DNA from 2 places in the Halioxenophilus sp. WMMB6 genome. Region 1 is predicted to be linked to the other one. Evidence: predicted binding sites of a transcription regulator. Region 1 holds the regulator's gene; the other holds the start of a gene.
What was found. Region 1 encodes sigma-54, which starts transcription at its own class of promoters, with help from an activator protein. Its sites were predicted from a motif close to GTTGGCACGNNNNTNGNNT; they were not measured.

Region 1 (8,057 bases):
TTTGCCATCGAAAACGATGGTGATGTTGGCCTGATATTGCGTCGCGGTTTTAACCAGCTTGGTGGCGACCCTGGCGTGCAGACCCTTGCTGTTAGTAATGGTAATGGCTTGTTGTAGCATCTTCTTTATTTGTAATTGTTAGTGAGTGGTGGGCTTATCCGGACGGCCCGGCCAGGGTGAGATCCCGGTGGCGTACCAATACGCTGGTATGTTCGGCGCTGAAGCGCGCCGCTAACTGTTTGCAGAGATAGACCGAGCGGTGCTGACCGCCGGTGCAGCCGATGGCAACCGTGATGTAACTGCGATTGCTGGCGGCAAAATGGGGCAGCCACTTCTGCAGGTAGAGGGTGATGTCCTCCAGCATCTCCAGCACCAAAGGTTCTGCCTGTAAAAAAGCTTCGACATTTTCATCCAGGCCGCTGGAGTGCTTTAGGTCGGCCTGCCAATAGGGGTTGGGCAGGCAGCGGGCATCGAAGATGAAATCCGCTTCGGCGGGCACCCCGCGTTTAAAGCCAAACGACTGGAACTGAATAGCCATGCCCAGATGCTCGGCCCCGGTGACCCACTTCTGGATCAGGTTGCGCAGCTCGTGCAGGCTCAAACCGCTGGTCTCGATCACCTGGTCGGCCAGGTCGTAGATGGGCTGTAGCAGTTCCGACTCTTTGGCGATAGCGGCTTTGAGGTCAATGGCTGTGGAGCTGAGCGGGTGTTTGCGCCGGGTTTCACTGAAGCGGCGCAGAAGGATATCGTCGCGGGCATCCAAAAAGATGACCTGTACCGATTTGCAGCCCTGCTTAAGCTGCTTTAACACCTGCGGGAAATTGCTGAGCTGATCGAGGTTGCTGCGGGTGTCGATGGTGACGGCGTAGCGCTTGCCGGCGTTGGATTGCGCGCTGACCAGGTGCACCAACAGGCCAATAGGCAGATTATCGATACAGGTCATGCCGGCATCTTCCAGCACACGCAGGGCGCTGCTGATGCCCGAACCGGAACGACCACTGATAATCACTAGTTGCATCATTGCACCCTAGTCGAGGTGTTAGTCTACTGCGATGAGAGTCTGGTAGAGCTCTTCGCTGGATTGGCACTGTCGAATTTTGCTCAACAGGTCGGCGTCTGAAAAAGTTCGCGCAATGGTCGCGAGTGTTTGCAGGTGGGTGTCATCTGCCTCCTCTGGTACCAGCAGGGCGAAGATGGCGTCTACGGGGGTGTCATCAATGGCGTCAAAGTCGACTTTATCCGACAATTTAAAAAAGGCACCCATGGTGCCCGCGCAATTTTCCAAACGGCAGTGTGGGATGGCAATACCATGGCCAATGCCGGTAGAGCCAAGCCGTTCGCGGGCCATTAATCGCCGAAACAGCTCTTCGGCATCCAGCACGGGGATGTCTTCGGCTATCAATTTGGCAATGGTTTCGAGGGTTCTTTTTTTGCTGATCCCCTCCAAGCCGCAGACAACACGGCTTGGAGCGAGAATAGAGGACAGTTTGATAGTCATCGATGGCTGCTGATTTTCTCTTTGTGCTTGAGGAGCTGTCGATCGAGCTTGTCGGTTAGGGCGTCGATAGCCGTATACAGGTCATCCGATTCGCAGTCAGCAAAAAAGTCTTTGCCGCTAACGTGGATCGAAGCTTCCGCTTTTTGTCGCATTTTTTCAACCGAGAGAATGACATTCGTACTGGTTATCTGCCCGTGGTGTTTATCCAATCGTGACAGTTTATTTTCTACGTAGTCCTTGAGGGAGTCGGTCAATTCGACATGATGCCCGCTGATTGTAATTTGCATTGCAGTTCCTCTTTGTCGATAGGGTTCGGTGAGGTACCGAACCGGTTGCTTGAGGCGGCCTGAGCCGCCGTTACTGCGCTATTCACAAGAGACTAAACAGCGCAGCAGAAACCGATAAATCCTATGTCGTTACACCAATCGCTTACGCTCGTTAGAGGCCGCGATGCCGAGCGACTCGCGATATTTCGCAATGGTACGACGGGCAACCTGGATACCCTGGTCTGACAGAAGGCTGGTGATTTTGCTGTCGCTCAGGGGTTTTTGCGGGTCTTCGGCGGCGACGAGTTTTTTGATGATGGCGCGGATAGCGGTGGAGGAGCACTCCCCGCCGTTATCGGTGCTGACATGGCTGGAGAAGAAGTATTTCAGTTCAAAAATACCCTGCGGGGTGTGCATGTATTTTTGGGTGGTGACGCGTGAAATAGTGGATTCGTGCATGCCTACATCTTCGGCGATATCGTGCAATACCAATGGTTTCATGGCCTCTGGGCCAAAATCAAGAAAGCCCTGTTGTTTGTCGACAATACAGCTGGCGACCTTGAGCAGAGTTTCGTTGCGGCTTTGCAGGCTCTTCAAAAACCAGCGAGCCTCCTGCAGGTTGTCGCGCAGGAAGGTGTTGTCTTCACTGCTGTCTGCGCGTTTAACCAAGTTGGCGTAATTACTGTTAATACGGATTTTAGGTGCGATGTCTGGGTTTAGTTCCACCAGCCAGCGTCCGCTTTTTTTACTGACAAACACATCCGGTACGATGTAGCTGGTTTCGCTGCTGCCAATCAGCTCACCCGGGTGTGGAGTCAGCTGTTGGATCAATAAAATCGCCTGTTTTAGCTCGTTCTCTTTGATGCGGCAGCGGCGCATGATCTGTTTGTAGTCGCGGTTGCCGAGCTGTAGCAGGTGTTCGCTGACGATCATTTTAGCGGCGTCGAGGCATGGCGTATCTTTGGCGAATTGATTCAGTTGTACCATCAGGCACTGCGAGAGGCTCTCGCTGCAGGCGCCAATGGGGTCGAACAGTTGCAGACGGTGCTGGACGGCGAACACTTCGTCGATGTCGAGCCGGTCGTGATCGTCTTCGTCTGTGGCGGCATCCACCTCATTAGGCGCTTCCCATTCGCTATCGTCCGCCTCTTCTGGGGTGCCATCCACCACCCGCGCCAAGCCGCGGTAGATATCTTCAATGGGGGTGGAGAGCAGGCCGCTGGGCTCAACGGCATCGATGATGGCCATCGCAATCATGCGATCGCGGTCTGACATGGGGGTGAGGTTAAGTTGCCAAAGCAGGTGTTCTTGCAGGGTTTCGGTGTTGTCTATCTGGCTGTCGAAGTAGCTGTCGTCGCGCTCGGGGCCGACATTGCCGCTACCACTGCCTTGGTAGATGTCGTCCCAATGGGTATCGACGGGGAGATCTTCGGGAATGTTCTCCTGCCAGTCAGCCTCTTCTTTGTTGGATTCGCTGATGGTTTCGGTGGCGCTGCTCTCTAGCTTGAGATCAGCGTCGGAGCTGGATGAGCTGTCGTCACCCGAGTCTTCAGACTCGCTCACCTCCAACATGGGGTTGGACTCCAGCGCCTCTTGAATCTCTTGCTGTAGGTCCAAAGTTGAGAGTTGCAGCAGGCGGATGGCCTGTTGCAACTGAGGGGTCATCGTTAACTGTTGACCGAGCTTTAGTTGTAGAGACTGCTTCATATACGACGGTGTATCCAATAACGAAGACGGAAACCGGGGGTAGCTTCAATCTGCTATCGGCAGTGTAGTATTGAATAGGTCAGCTGTGCAATATATTTAAGCAATTTTTATGCCTAGAATTCATTCGCTGGAAGTTTTATCAGGCAGGAGTGGGAGATTTGTGGCTGATCGGCGATGTCTAGCGGCTATTTACTGCTGCCGCGCGCGCTTGAGAGGAGTTGCTTTGCGCCTGCCCCGTTTGCTTGCAACCCTGTGTTTGGGTGGCTTTGGGGTCGATGGGGCTTATAGTCGCGCAAAAAGTGGTTGAGGTAAAGAGGGTGGGCTTTATAACTTGAAGCTTGCGCCAAGGTAGGTATCTCTAACCAACTGATTATTGAGCACTGTCTCGGCATTGCCTTCGGCGATAATGTGGCCGCCGCCAACGATAAAGGCCTTCTCACAAATATCCAGGGTTTCGCGAACATTGTGGTCGGTAATCAAGACGCCAATGCCGCGTTCCCGGAGGTGTTCGATAATCTGCTTGATATCGGCCACCGATTTCGGGTCCACGCCGGCGAAGGGTTCATCCAATAAGATGAAGCGGGGTTCGGCCGCCAGCGCTCGGGCAATCTCTACCCGGCGCCGTTCGCCGCCGGAGAGCGCCATGCCCAGGTTATCTTTGACGTGGGTGATGTGGAACTCCCTGAGCAGTTGATCGCAGATGGCGCGACGCTGTTTGCTTTTGAGCTCCTGGCGAGTCTCCAGAATGGCCAGAATATTGTCGCGCACACTCAATTTGCGAAATACCGAGGCCTCTTGTGGCAGGTAACCCAACCCTTTGCGGGCGCGGCCGTGCATGGGGAGGTTGGTGATATCTTCACCATCGATACTGACTGCGCCGCGATCGGCTCGTACCAGGCCGGCGATCATGTAGAAACAGGTGGTTTTGCCGGCGCCGTTGGGGCCGAGCAGGCCGACAATCTGCCCGGTGTTGACTTCGATGGATACATCGGTGACCACCGGTCGCCCGCGATAGGCTTTCGCCAAGTGCTTAGCTGATAAACATCCCATGGCGTTGGCTTACTGTTCGGTGGTGGTCTGGTTGGGGGGAATGACAATGTTGACCCGCTCGCTGCCGCCGGCCTCGGCGAGGGCGTTTTGCATGTCGTAGCGGATGGTGTCGCTGGTGATCAATGAGCCATCCTGGTCGATGCTGGCGTTGTTGATCAGGTGTACGATCTCCGAGCCCACCTCATACTCAATGCGCAGGGCTTTGGCGGTGACTACGCCCTGGTTGGCCTTGGGCTGTTGTTCAAAGATAGCGGGCTTGCCGACGGCGGTGATCTCTTTTATCCCCTCGTTGGAGTGGCTGACGGTAATGTTGTCGGCCCGGATCACCAGGCTACCCTGGATAAGGGTGGCATTGCCAATAAACTGGGTGACGCCGGTGTTCTCATTGCGCACGGCGCGATCGGAGTTGATCTTTACCGGTTGTTGCCGGTCATCGGGCAGGGCGTTGATCTGGAAACTGAGGCTCAGGGCTGTGGCGAACAGGAGCAGGCTCCTGGCCAGAAGCCGCCAAATAGGGGCGTGTGGGGCGCTATCAGCGGGGTTCATAAACACCTTGTACCTGTGATTCCAAACTTGAAACGCCTGTCAACATGTTGATGTTCAGGCCCACCGCACTGGCGATGCCCTCTGGGGTGCGAATGTTAACAGCTTCGCTGGTAGTTACCAGTTGCTTCTCTGGGTAGATCTCCAGCTTCTGGGTGGCAACCTGATACTCATCGGAATCTGTGATCGATTGGCTTACCACCACATCCCCCCATAGAGTGATCAACTCACCATTGTGTTCCGTGCGCCCATGTTTTGACCGGAATACCCACGGTTGTTCGTTATCTTTGGCGTAAATGGTGAGTTCGGGTTGCGCCAGGTCGGTGTAGCCGCGCTGGAAATTTAGCGGCTTGTTGTTTTTATAGCGCAGGAACTGTTCCGCCCGGTCGACCTTGAGCAGGTACTGCAAGCGGCCTTCGCTGCCATATTGGCGGGTGGATGAGTGCTCAATCACCGCGATGGGGGTGCGCTCGGTCGGGATTGCCAATGGCGCCACCTCCTCCCCGGGGGGCTGAAGCAGGAGCAGGGCCACCAGAACCAGCGCGCCCACAATTGCCAGGGTTACCAGCGTCCTAATCACGATTGCTGTTCCATTGCATAGCTGACGTTATTGATTAACAAAGGTCTGGTGGCGCCAAAGGGAACCATGGCGGTACTTAGACCACCCCGGCACGTAGCAGGTCGTGCAGATGAATGATTCCGGTCAAGCCGTGTTGTTCATCGGCGACAATGGCAGCAGTGATTTTTGTCGATTCCATCAGGTTGAGTGCCTCGACGGCGAGCATGGTACGGCTGACGGTTTTGGGGTTGCGGGTCATGACGTCGGTCATGATGGCCTGGCTCAGGTCGGTGCCCAGGTCGACGTGTCGACGCAGGTCGCCATCGGTGAATACCCCGACCAGTTGTTTGTCGTCGTTAACCACTGTGGTAATGCCGAATCCCTTTTCGGTCATCTCCACCAGTGCCCGCGCCAGGGGTGTGCTGGGGGATACCACCGGCACCTCGGTGTCTTTGTGCATGATGTCTTCCACCTTCAGCAGCAGCTTGCGGCCCAGAGCGCCACCGGGGTGGGAGAAGGCGAAGTCTTCCGCGGTAAAACCGCGGGCTTCGAGCAGTGCCACGGCCAGGGCGTCGCCCATCACCAGGGTGACGGTGGTGCTGGAGGTGGGTGCCAGGTCGAGCGGGCAGGCCTCGGTTTCGACGCCGATATCCAGGTGAATTTCGGCCGCTTGAGCGAGGGGGGATTCGGGGTTGCCGGTCATGCTGATGATGCGGGTACCCATGCGCTTAAGTACCGGCAGCAGGGTTATCAGCTCGGCCGAGGTGCCGGAGTTGGAGATGGCTAATACCACGTCCTTGGGGGTGATCATACCCAGATCGCCATGGCTGGCTTCACCGGGGTGAACAAAGAAAGCGGGTGTGCCTGTGCTGGCCAGGGTGGCAGCAATTTTATTGCCGATGTGGCCGGATTTACCCATGCCCGAGACGATCACCCGGCCTTGGCAGCCAAGTAACAGACTGCAAGCCGCAGCAAAGGAGGAGTCGATTCTGGACTCGAGAACATTGATGGCAGCAACCTCCATCTGTATGGTGCGCTTGGCAGCCGCTATAAAGGTGTCTGAGTGCATGGGGTTTGGGGTGGCTTTTTCGGTCATCTTCTCTGAATTTCGTGCACTGGGTGCAAATAGGTGGTTAACAATCGTGCTGGGCTGGCCCAGAGGTGCAGCATCATACCAGCCGTGCCGATTAATTTCGCCACCGGTGACGGTCAATTTGCTTTCGATGCAGCGGTTGCCTCTCTCATGCTGTTGGCGGTGCGCAGCAGGGCCGGTCTTCGACCGGCTGGGCGTTGTTGGGTTTCACTGGTGGCGTGAATCCGCACCCTGCTGTGCGAATGTGTCGCCCACCCAGCGGCTGGTCGCGGCCAGCGCTCTAATTGCTGTGTAGACCTTTTCCGAGCTTTGGGTGTCGAACGCTTATCTTTAAACAGCGTGATCGCAGTTATATTTTTAGAGCCCGTTGTTATTTGAGAATAGGCCGTCTAACCGATAGAATCGCTGGCCGCCTAACCGGGGCGGCCATTAAAGAATGGTGAACTGGAGACGTACAAACAATGACAAAGCCATCCCAGCGCAACTATGTCCGAATCATTGCAGCTAACTTTGCCGCCGTATTGGCGCTGCATAGCATGGGCAGCTTCGCTGCAACAGAGGCCGCGGCTGCCGCAAGCAGTGCGGCGCCGGCCGAAGCCACTGCCACAGTCACAGAGCACGAATTTGTCATTCCTACACTAAAAACCGACGCCGAAGAGGTGACCGCTCATGAAGTGGTGAGCCAGGTGACCGACGCGGTATTGGCAATTGTCGCCAAGGTGCAAGAAGAGAATGCCGACGTCGATGAGGCCGCGTTGGCCTTGGATGAGCTGCTCTCTCAGGTGGTGGACTTCAAGTTCATTATCCTCAATGTTATGGAGCAGAATGCCCGCACCGCCTCGCGTGAGCAGCTGCAGGGCTTTGCGGATGTATTCAAAGCCGGCTTAATTGAGACCTACGCCAAAGGTATGACCAACTTTGTCGGCTATGAGGTGGCGTTGGTGCCGCCCGCTGACAATACCGTTGGCATGAAAACCGTGAATGTCCAGCAGGAGGTAAAGGGAGCCAATGGTACTTCTGTGGTCTCCTATACCATGGCTATCGACAAGAACAACCACTGGGTGCTGCGCAATATGGTGCTCAATGGTATCAACCTGGGTAAGCAGTTCCGCAATCAATTCCGGGTGGCCATCAAGAAGAACGAGAACGATCTCGACAAAGTTATCGCCCAGTGGAATGCCTAATTCACACAGATTGATACCAATATTGGCCTAACTCACCTCTCAAGGCTGCATTTTCCCGCCTCTTTCTATAAACTACCGCGCCTCTGTTCGCAGGGGTGCCGGTCACCGTTTTGCGTAAACTCTTTTTCTTTGTGATGAGGCCAGCGCTATGCTCGAA
Region 2 (8,057 bases), on a different contig from region 1:
TGGTGATGCGGCGGGCGGGGTATTCAAAATGGCAATTGAGCAGTGCGCTGCGCACCCTTTCTCTCGCTTCTTTGACGGCGGCCTCGGGTAAGCCAACGATGGAGAGTCCTGGGAGGCCGCCGGAGAGGTGAACCTCGACGGTAACCGGTGGTGCGCTAACGCCCAGCAGGGCGCGGGAGTGGATGATGGCAAGGGACACGAGTGAGCGGCTCTGGCTTAGGCATGGAAGACATGCAGTTCTGTGCTAAGCGCTCGGAAAAAATGCCACCTTATGACAATTCTATCAGGGGGATTCCTGCAGTTTGGCCTCTAGTTCCGCTAGCTGCGCCTCAAGTTCGAGCACGTGTTGCTCTGTTTTTTCCAGAAGACGGCTTTGGGCATCGAACTCCTGGCGGCTGACCAATTGGTAGCGATCAAGCAGCCGTTGCGTCAGTGCGGAGCTCACCGGCTCAAGCGCGCTGGGGGTGTTGAGCTCGCGCAGTCGGTCAAGCAGGGGGTTGTCGAAGAGAGTTTTCATGGTTGGCAGTTTAATGCGAAACGGCGACTGTTCGCCAGCGGAGAGATTATCTCCTTAGTTTGGGGCGCAAAATCATTATCGGATCCATTATGGTGCGTTGTGTGAGATTGATTCACGGAAGAAGCGGAGTTTTACTCCCCGAAAACCCATTTTGTTAGAAAAACTACAAATATATAGAGTCAATTGGTCAGCTTTTTGGGTGTTAGAGTGAGGATACCCGGACTAAACCCCGCCCTTGCTTACTCGTAGTAGGAAAATATGCACCGTGCGGGTGGCTGGTGTATTTTATTGGTGCATTGTTGCAGCGTTGAATCCACCATCAAAGGCGGTTTTCGGCGGGTGTTATTGCTTTTGAAAAGGGCTTAGAACCCTATATTCCTTATAACCATATGAAATTTCGAGACTTTTTTGTTTTTGGCACATCAAGTGCTAGTTTGGCGGGCGGGCTTGGGGTTGTGTCCTCCTGCTTCGTTTAAGAAAAACTATAGAGCACACATTTGGAGATCAACGAATGAAATTGGCAAAAACTTTACTTGCTTCCGCCGTGGCTGCTGCTGCCATTAGCGCAACTGCACAAGCTGAAATCAGCACCAACATAGCAGTTGCTAGTGACTACGTATGGCGTGGTGTTACCCAAACTGGCTACGGCGCTGCTGTTTCCGGTGGTATCGACTACTCCAACGAGAGTGGTTTCTTCGCCGGTACCTGGTTGTCAAACACCGCCTTTGGCAGCAACGAGATGGACCTTTACTTGGGCTTTGGTGGTGAAGCCGGTGACTTCGGTTACAGCGTTACTTACAACTACTACACCTACCCAACCATCGAAGATGCCAACTTTGGCGAAATCCTGCTGGATTTCAGCTTCCAATTCCTCTCTGCCGGTCTCTCCTACACCGCTAACAGCGATGTTGAAGAGCCGGGAATCTTCGTAGAGGGCGATCTGCACTACTACGTTGGTGCCTCTTTCGACCTGGGCGAAGGCTGGAGCATTGGTGGTACTTACGGCTTCTACGACTTCGATTACGACGGTGATGCTGCCGTTGGTGACGTAAGTTACGGCTACCTGCAGCTGGATCTGGGCAAATCATTGGATGATTGGGGTGACATCGCTGTCTCTCTGAGCGCTGCCGATGAGGAGTCAGGTGAAGACGATCCTATCGTGTGGGTCTCCTGGTCTAAAGGTTTCTAATCAACAAAGATTAGTGACGCTGTAGGGCGGGCGCCTGTGGGTGCCCGCTTACCAGTGAGCTTACCGGTCGGGCCATTTCTTTTACGGCGTGGGTGAGAATTCACACCGGGTGAGCGGACTGGGCAGTTGTTAGTAGCAGCGCCCAATCCAATAGGTAAATAAAAGGGGGAAGGCATGAAGTTAGTAACAGCTGTTATCAAGCCATTTAAGTTAGATGCAGTTCGCGAAGCACTGTCTGAAATGGGCGTTCAGGGGATCACTGTAACCGAAGTAAAAGGTTTTGGTCGCCAGAAGGGACATACAGAGTTGTATCGCGGTGCTGAGTACGTTGTTGATTTTCTACCAAAAACTAAGTTGGAAGTAGCCGTCAGCGATGATCAGTTAGAAGCAGTGGTCGACGCAGTCAGCAAGGCTTCTCACAGTGGCAAAATTGGAGATGGCAAAATCTTCGTTTGCAATTTGGAACAGGTAATACGTATTCGTACCGGTGAAACAGGCGAAGATGCTCTCTGAGCAAAATCCCTTTATTACCAACAATTAATTACTTCTGTTAAGACATTAAATCAAAAAATAGGAACCTTGGAGAGCTGCTATGGAAAATAGTATCTTGGAGCTTCAGTACGCCCTAGACACCTTTTACTTTTTGGTGATGGGCGCGCTGGTTATGTGGATGGCAGCTGGCTTTGCCATGCTGGAATCCGGATTGGTGCGTGCAAAGAACACCACTGAAATCTTGACCAAAAACATCGCCCTGTACGCAATTGCGTGCATTATGTATTTCGTCAGCGGTTATGCCCTGATGTACGGCGGTGACTACTTCCTGACCGGTATTACCGGCGATGGATTCACTGGTGTTGAAGAAGACGCAGCAACTTATGCTCCTTCCGCAGACTTCTTCTTCCAGGTTGTGTTCGTAGCAACGGCAATGTCGATTGTTTCCGGTGCTGTGGCTGAACGTATGAAACTGTGGTCCTTCTTCCTGTTTGCCATCGTTATGACTGGCTTCATCTACCCAATGGAAGGTGCCTGGACTTGGGGTGGTAACCCTGTCTTCGGTATGTACACTCTGGGTGACCTGGGCTTCAGCGACTTTGCTGGTTCCGGCATTGTGCACATGGCGGGTGCCGCTGCGGCTCTGGCTGGCGTACTGCTGCTGGGTGCTCGTAAAGGCAAATACGGCCCGAATGGTGAAGTTAACGCCATTCCTGGTGCTAACCTGCCGCTGGCTACCCTGGGTGCCTTCATCCTCTGGTTGGGCTGGTTCGGTTTCAACGGTGGTTCCGTACTGGCGACCGCTTCGGTTGAAAGCGCCAACTCAGTGGCTGTGGTATTCACCAACACCAACGCTGCCGCTGCTTGTGGTTTGGTTGCTGCCTTGATCGTTGCCCGCATCCTGTTCGGCAAAGCTGACCTCACCATGGCACTGAACGGTGCGCTGGCTGGTCTGGTTGCCATCACTGCTGAGCCTTCCACTCCACAAATCTGGCAAGCCTCTATCTTCGGTGCCCTGGGTGGTGTGTTGGTAGTATTCAGCATCCTGGCTCTGGATAAACTGAAAATCGACGATCCTGTCGGTGCGATCTCTGTCCACGGTGTAGTTGGTCTGCTGGGCCTGTTGCTGGTACCGCTGACTAACGACGGTTCTTCTTTCACCGGCCAAATCATTGGTGCGTTGACCATCTTCATCTGGGTATTTGTGGTATCCCTGGTTGTATGGGCCATCATCAAGGTGATCATGGGCGTTCGCGTAAGCGAAGAAGAAGAGTTCGACGGTGTCGACCTTGCCGAGTGTGGCATGGAAGCTTACCCAGAATTTACCGCTGGTAAGTAACTCTAAGATTGACCAAAAAGCCCGCGCTTATCAGCGGGCTTTTTGTTTTCTTCCCATTTGAACTGGGTTCTTGTGCAGCTCACTGCTCGGTCTGCAGGCTAACCAAAATGGCTGGCGAGGTAATCGCAGCCGGGTTAAGGAGCCGGTAGCGGTAAACTGATGAAAATCAGGCGTAGGGACTTAACATCAATGGGGTCGCTGATAAGTTGCTAAACTTGTGATATGTTACGGCCTGAGATCCACTTCTCCGCTGATGGTTTTTGAACAGCGTGACCAAAACACTAACAACAAGTTTAAATATAAGTGAAGGATAGGTTCATGAAACTAATCACTGCTGTTATCAAACCCTTTAAACTGGATGACGTGCGTAGCGCGCTCTCTGAAGTTGGTGTCCAGGGTATGACTGTTACTGAAGTTAAAGGCTTTGGTCGTCAGATGGGCCACACAGAGCTCTATCGCGGAGCGGAGTATGTTGTTGATTTCCTACCGAAGGTAAAAATCGAACTGGCTGTTGACGAAGATGTCGTTGAGCAGGCGGTCGATGCCATTACCAAGGCCGCGCAAACCGGTAAAATTGGGGATGGTAAAATCTTTATCACCTCTTTGGATGAAATCATCCGTATCCGAACTGGAGAGACTGGCGCCGACGCCGTTTAATCACCTCATCCAGTCCGTATCTTCAGAAACCCCGCCATCCGGCGGGGTTTTTTTGTGGACTAAAGGTCGCGAATTTGAACGTGCGGTCAAATATAACTTTCAATATTAACGAATGCTTATTCAAGGCGAAAATATACTAAAAAAGCGGTTGAAATTTGGATCCAGGCAATAAATCTTGCGCTATAAATATTGTCTTGTGAGTGACTTGTTTTGGTTGGTGGAAGGTGACTTATGTCTGATGAAAACAATGATGATTTCGACACTGACAGCGATGATGTCGCGGATTCGCCGGCAGATGTAACCAGCAGTGAAATTTCTGTCGATCACAGCTTGGCCGCTAAAAACCGCGAGCGCGAAGAGCTGCAAAAACAGATCGAAGAGTTTCTGGCCCGCGGCGGCAAGATCAGCCAGGTTGATACCAATGTCTGTGCCGACCCGCCGCAGAAGCCAAACAGCAGCTACGGTAGTCGGCCCATTTGATTCAGCTGCGGCCTGCCGCTTTGTTGATCAAACGCGGCAAGCTGCGGTTGAGTACCTCAGCTATGTAACCCAGGAATAACGTTCCCATACTGGAGCGGTAGTAGTCCGGGTCTTTATGGCCGATGGCAAGCAGCCCCAGCGGCGAACCATTGTTGACCGGTGCCACAGCGACCGAGCCGATGCTCTGAATATTTTTGGGGAAGAGTTGTTGAATATCCTCCCGCGGCAGCTGTCCGCAAAGGGTTTTGTGGGCTCGCCAGAGTTTCGGAAACTGTTTACTCGCCGAATGGCTGTTATAAACCCGCGCTGGCCCAACCGGGCCCTCTAGCTGTTCATCAAATAGCACTAATGTACTGAATTGCACCTGAAAGTCGTTATCCAGGCTATAGAGCAGTGCATCTATAAAATCACCCAGCTCATCGGTTTCCATCAGCGACAAAACCAGGCGCCGGGTCTTGTCGAACAGTATGTCGTTCTCGCGCGCGTTCTCCACCAGCTGTGTCAAACGGTGGCGCAGTTCCACATTGCGCTCGCGCAGCACGCTCACCTGTTTTTCAATTAGCGAAACGGCATTGCCGGTGTCGTGTGGCAGCAGTAGATTTTGCAAAATATCGCGATGGCGTTGGAAGAACTCCGGGTTTTCGATCAGGTACTTGCGTACCGCCTCGGCATGAAGTGCGTTGTTATCTGTTTTACTCATACTCGAATTTGTCCATGAAAAACCGTGACGGCGGGCCCGGTCATGATGACCGATTGGCCACAGCCCGACCAGCGTATCACCAGGTCGCCACCGGGTAGGTGGACGTTGACCTGCTCGTCCAGTAAACCTTGCAGGCGGCCACTGACCACCGCGGCACAGGCGCCGGTGCCGCACGCGAGGGTTTCGCCAACGCCCCGTTCAAAGACCCGCAAATTAATTTCGGAGGCGGAAACCCGCTCCATAAAGCCAACATTGACCCGCTTGGGAAACATCGGGTGTGACTCAATTTTTGCGCCCAAGGTGGCCACCGGTGCCGCGTTGATATCGTTGACCTGCAACACGGCGTGGGGATTGCCCATGGAGACCGAACCGAACTCGATGGTTTTGTCGTCGATCTCGAGCCGGTAGGTTGGGTTTTGGTTGGTGGCCTGCAGTGGTATCAGATTGGGCAGCAGTATCGGCGCACCCATATCGACGCTGACCTGGCCATCGGCGAGTACTTTTAAGGTCATGATGCCGCTGGCGGTTTCAACCGTAATTACCGATTTGCCGGTCAGGCGACGGTCGCGCACAAACTTGGCAAAACAACGGGCACCGTTGCCGCAGTTTTCCACCTCGGAGCCATCGGCATTAAAAATACGGTAGCGGAAGTCGACTTCGGGCTTGGTGGGGTGCTCCACCACCAGCAGCTGGTCGCAGCCGATACCGAAGCGCCGGTCACTCAATCGCTGCACCAGGTGGGGCGTCAGGTTGGGCTGCTGGCTGATGCCATCGATGACGATAAAGTCATTGCCGAGGCCCTGCATTTTGGTGAATCGAATACGCATGGAGATCGATACCCGGTGCTACGGCAGCAGATGTTCGCCGCGAATCATATCGGCGAAGGTTTCGCGTTCGCGCACCAGCCAACTCTGTTCGCCCTCGACCATAACCTCGGCTACCCGTGGGCGAGAGTTGTAGTTGGAAGCCATGCCGAAACCGTAGGCGCCGGCATCGAGCACCACCAGCAGATCGCCCTGTTCCAGGCTCAGGCGGCGCTCTTTGCCGAGGAAGTCGGCGGTCTCGCAGATGGGGCCGACGATATCCCACTCCTCTGCCGGCGTAGTGCGCTGTGTGGCGGGCAGGATGCGCATCCAGGCCTGGTAGAGTGCCGGGCGGATCAGATCATTCATGGCGGCGTCGACCACAGCAAAATTTTTGTGTGTGGTGGGCTTCAGGAACTGCACCTGGGTAACCAGGGCACCGGCAGCGGCGGCGATGGAGCGGCCCGGTTCCAGAATCAATTTCAGCCCGCGGCCCTGTAACTGCTCGGCCAGAATTGCCAGGTAGGCATCGGTACTGGGTACGATCTGTTCGCCGGAGTAGTTAATACCCAAGCCGCCGCCCATATCGATATGTTGCAGGGCAATGCCACTCGTGGCGAGTTCATCGACCAGTGCCAGGATGCGAGCCAGGGCATCTTTGAAAGGGGCCAGTTCGGTCAGTTGAGAGCCGATATGGCAGTCGACGCCAACGATATTTATACCGGGCAGTGATTTAGCGCGCTGATAAACAGCCGGTGCCGATTCAATATCAACGCCGAACTTATTCTCTTTCAAACCGGTGGAGATGTAGGGGTGGGTTTTGGCATCGACATCGGGATTTACCCGCAGGGAGATATTGGCCACCTGGCCAGCCTCGGTCGCCACCTGGGAGAGCAGTTCCAGCTCAGCCTCGGACTCCACATTAAAGCAGTGCACACCCACAGACAGGGCGCGGCGCATCTCTGCGGCCGATTTGCCAACGCCGGAAAATACCACTTTAGTGGCGTCGCCACCGGCGGCCAGAACGCGCTCGAGCTCGCCTACGGAGACGATATCAAAACCGGCGCCGAGCTTGGCCAGGGTTTGCAGCACGGCGAGGTTGGAGTTGGCTTTAACGGCGTAACAGATCAGGGTGTCGATACCCTGGGTACTGGCCTGGTAGGCGCGAAAGGCGGCTTCCAAAGCGGGCTTGGAGTAGAGGTAGAGCGGAGTGCCGTACTCTTTTGCCAGGGAAGCGATATCCAGTGCTTCAAAATAGAGGTTTCCGTCACGGTAGGCCGTTGGGTTCATAGCTAAACAAACTTCGCTGCGTATAAGTTACTGAGTGGTTTCGGGTTGGTTGGTGGTGGGCGTCTCATCCGGCAGATAGAGTGGCCCGGTTTGTCCGCAGCCGGAGAGTGCAATGCTGAGATAGCAGCCAAGCAATAGGAAAACCGCACGTAAAATACAATGTGCTGCCTTGGGCTGTCGCTGTGGGTGCATAGTCAATTCGCTCTAAACCGGCCGACTGGCCTTGCAAAAGGTCGCAGGCCAAAGCGCGCGAGTATAACAGGAAGCCACGCCGCACGCAGCGCCGAAGCCGGTTTTAGGGGAGTTTGCGTTGGTAGGCGTTAATGCGCTGTTCAATGTCGTTTTTGATGCGCAGGAAGTGGCCGAGTAGCAGATCGCCGCCTTCACTCAGGTCGTTGCGGCAGAGGGAGAGATCGAGGTCACTCAAATAACAGGGGTAGCTCTCTTTGCTGTCGCGGCGGGCCATGATGAACTTGGCGGTGTCGGATAACTGCTGTTCGACATCGCCTTCCAGCTCCATCTGATCGAAGATAAGCCGATAGCTGAGGGCACCGGCCAATTGGCTGGGCTCGGCGATGGCTTTTACCTCA

Region 2: the regulator sigma-54 is predicted to act here: its motif matches at 931-949, upstream of SBL51_RS17590 (TorF family putative porin).

What each region holds. Positions count from the first base shown of each region.
Region 1 is NZ_JAWMQR010000003.1:420,140-428,196, reverse strand. Features, by position in the region: gene SBL51_RS10885 (HPr family phosphocarrier protein) at 1-120, opposite strand, end outside; gene rapZ (RNase adapter RapZ) at 155-1,021, opposite strand; gene ptsN (PTS IIA-like nitrogen regulatory protein PtsN) at 1,040-1,498, opposite strand; gene hpf (ribosome hibernation-promoting factor, HPF/YfiA family) at 1,495-1,785, opposite strand; gene SBL51_RS10865 (RNA polymerase factor sigma-54) at 1,915-3,471, opposite strand; gene lptB (LPS export ABC transporter ATP-binding protein) at 3,796-4,521, opposite strand; gene lptA (lipopolysaccharide transport periplasmic protein LptA) at 4,531-5,067, opposite strand; gene lptC (LPS export ABC transporter periplasmic protein LptC) at 5,054-5,644, opposite strand; gene SBL51_RS10845 (KpsF/GutQ family sugar-phosphate isomerase) at 5,721-6,692, opposite strand; gene SBL51_RS10840 (ABC transporter substrate-binding protein) at 7,178-7,900, shown strand; gene SBL51_RS10835 (BolA family protein) at 8,049-8,057, shown strand, end outside.
Region 2 is NZ_JAWMQR010000008.1:81,933-89,989, reverse strand. Features, by position in the region: gene SBL51_RS17600 (YifB family Mg chelatase-like AAA ATPase) at 1-199, opposite strand, end outside; gene SBL51_RS17595 (accessory factor UbiK family protein) at 284-517, opposite strand; gene SBL51_RS17590 (TorF family putative porin) at 1,029-1,706, shown strand; gene glnK (P-II family nitrogen regulator) at 1,881-2,219, shown strand; gene SBL51_RS17580 (ammonium transporter) at 2,299-3,537, shown strand; gene SBL51_RS17575 (P-II family nitrogen regulator) at 3,856-4,194, shown strand; gene SBL51_RS17570 (hypothetical protein) at 4,426-4,674, shown strand; gene SBL51_RS17565 (DUF484 family protein) at 4,676-5,374, opposite strand; gene dapF (diaminopimelate epimerase) at 5,371-6,201, opposite strand; gene lysA (diaminopimelate decarboxylase) at 6,220-7,467, opposite strand; gene lptM (LPS translocon maturation chaperone LptM) at 7,495-7,659, opposite strand; gene SBL51_RS17550 (class I adenylate cyclase) at 7,763-8,057, opposite strand, start outside.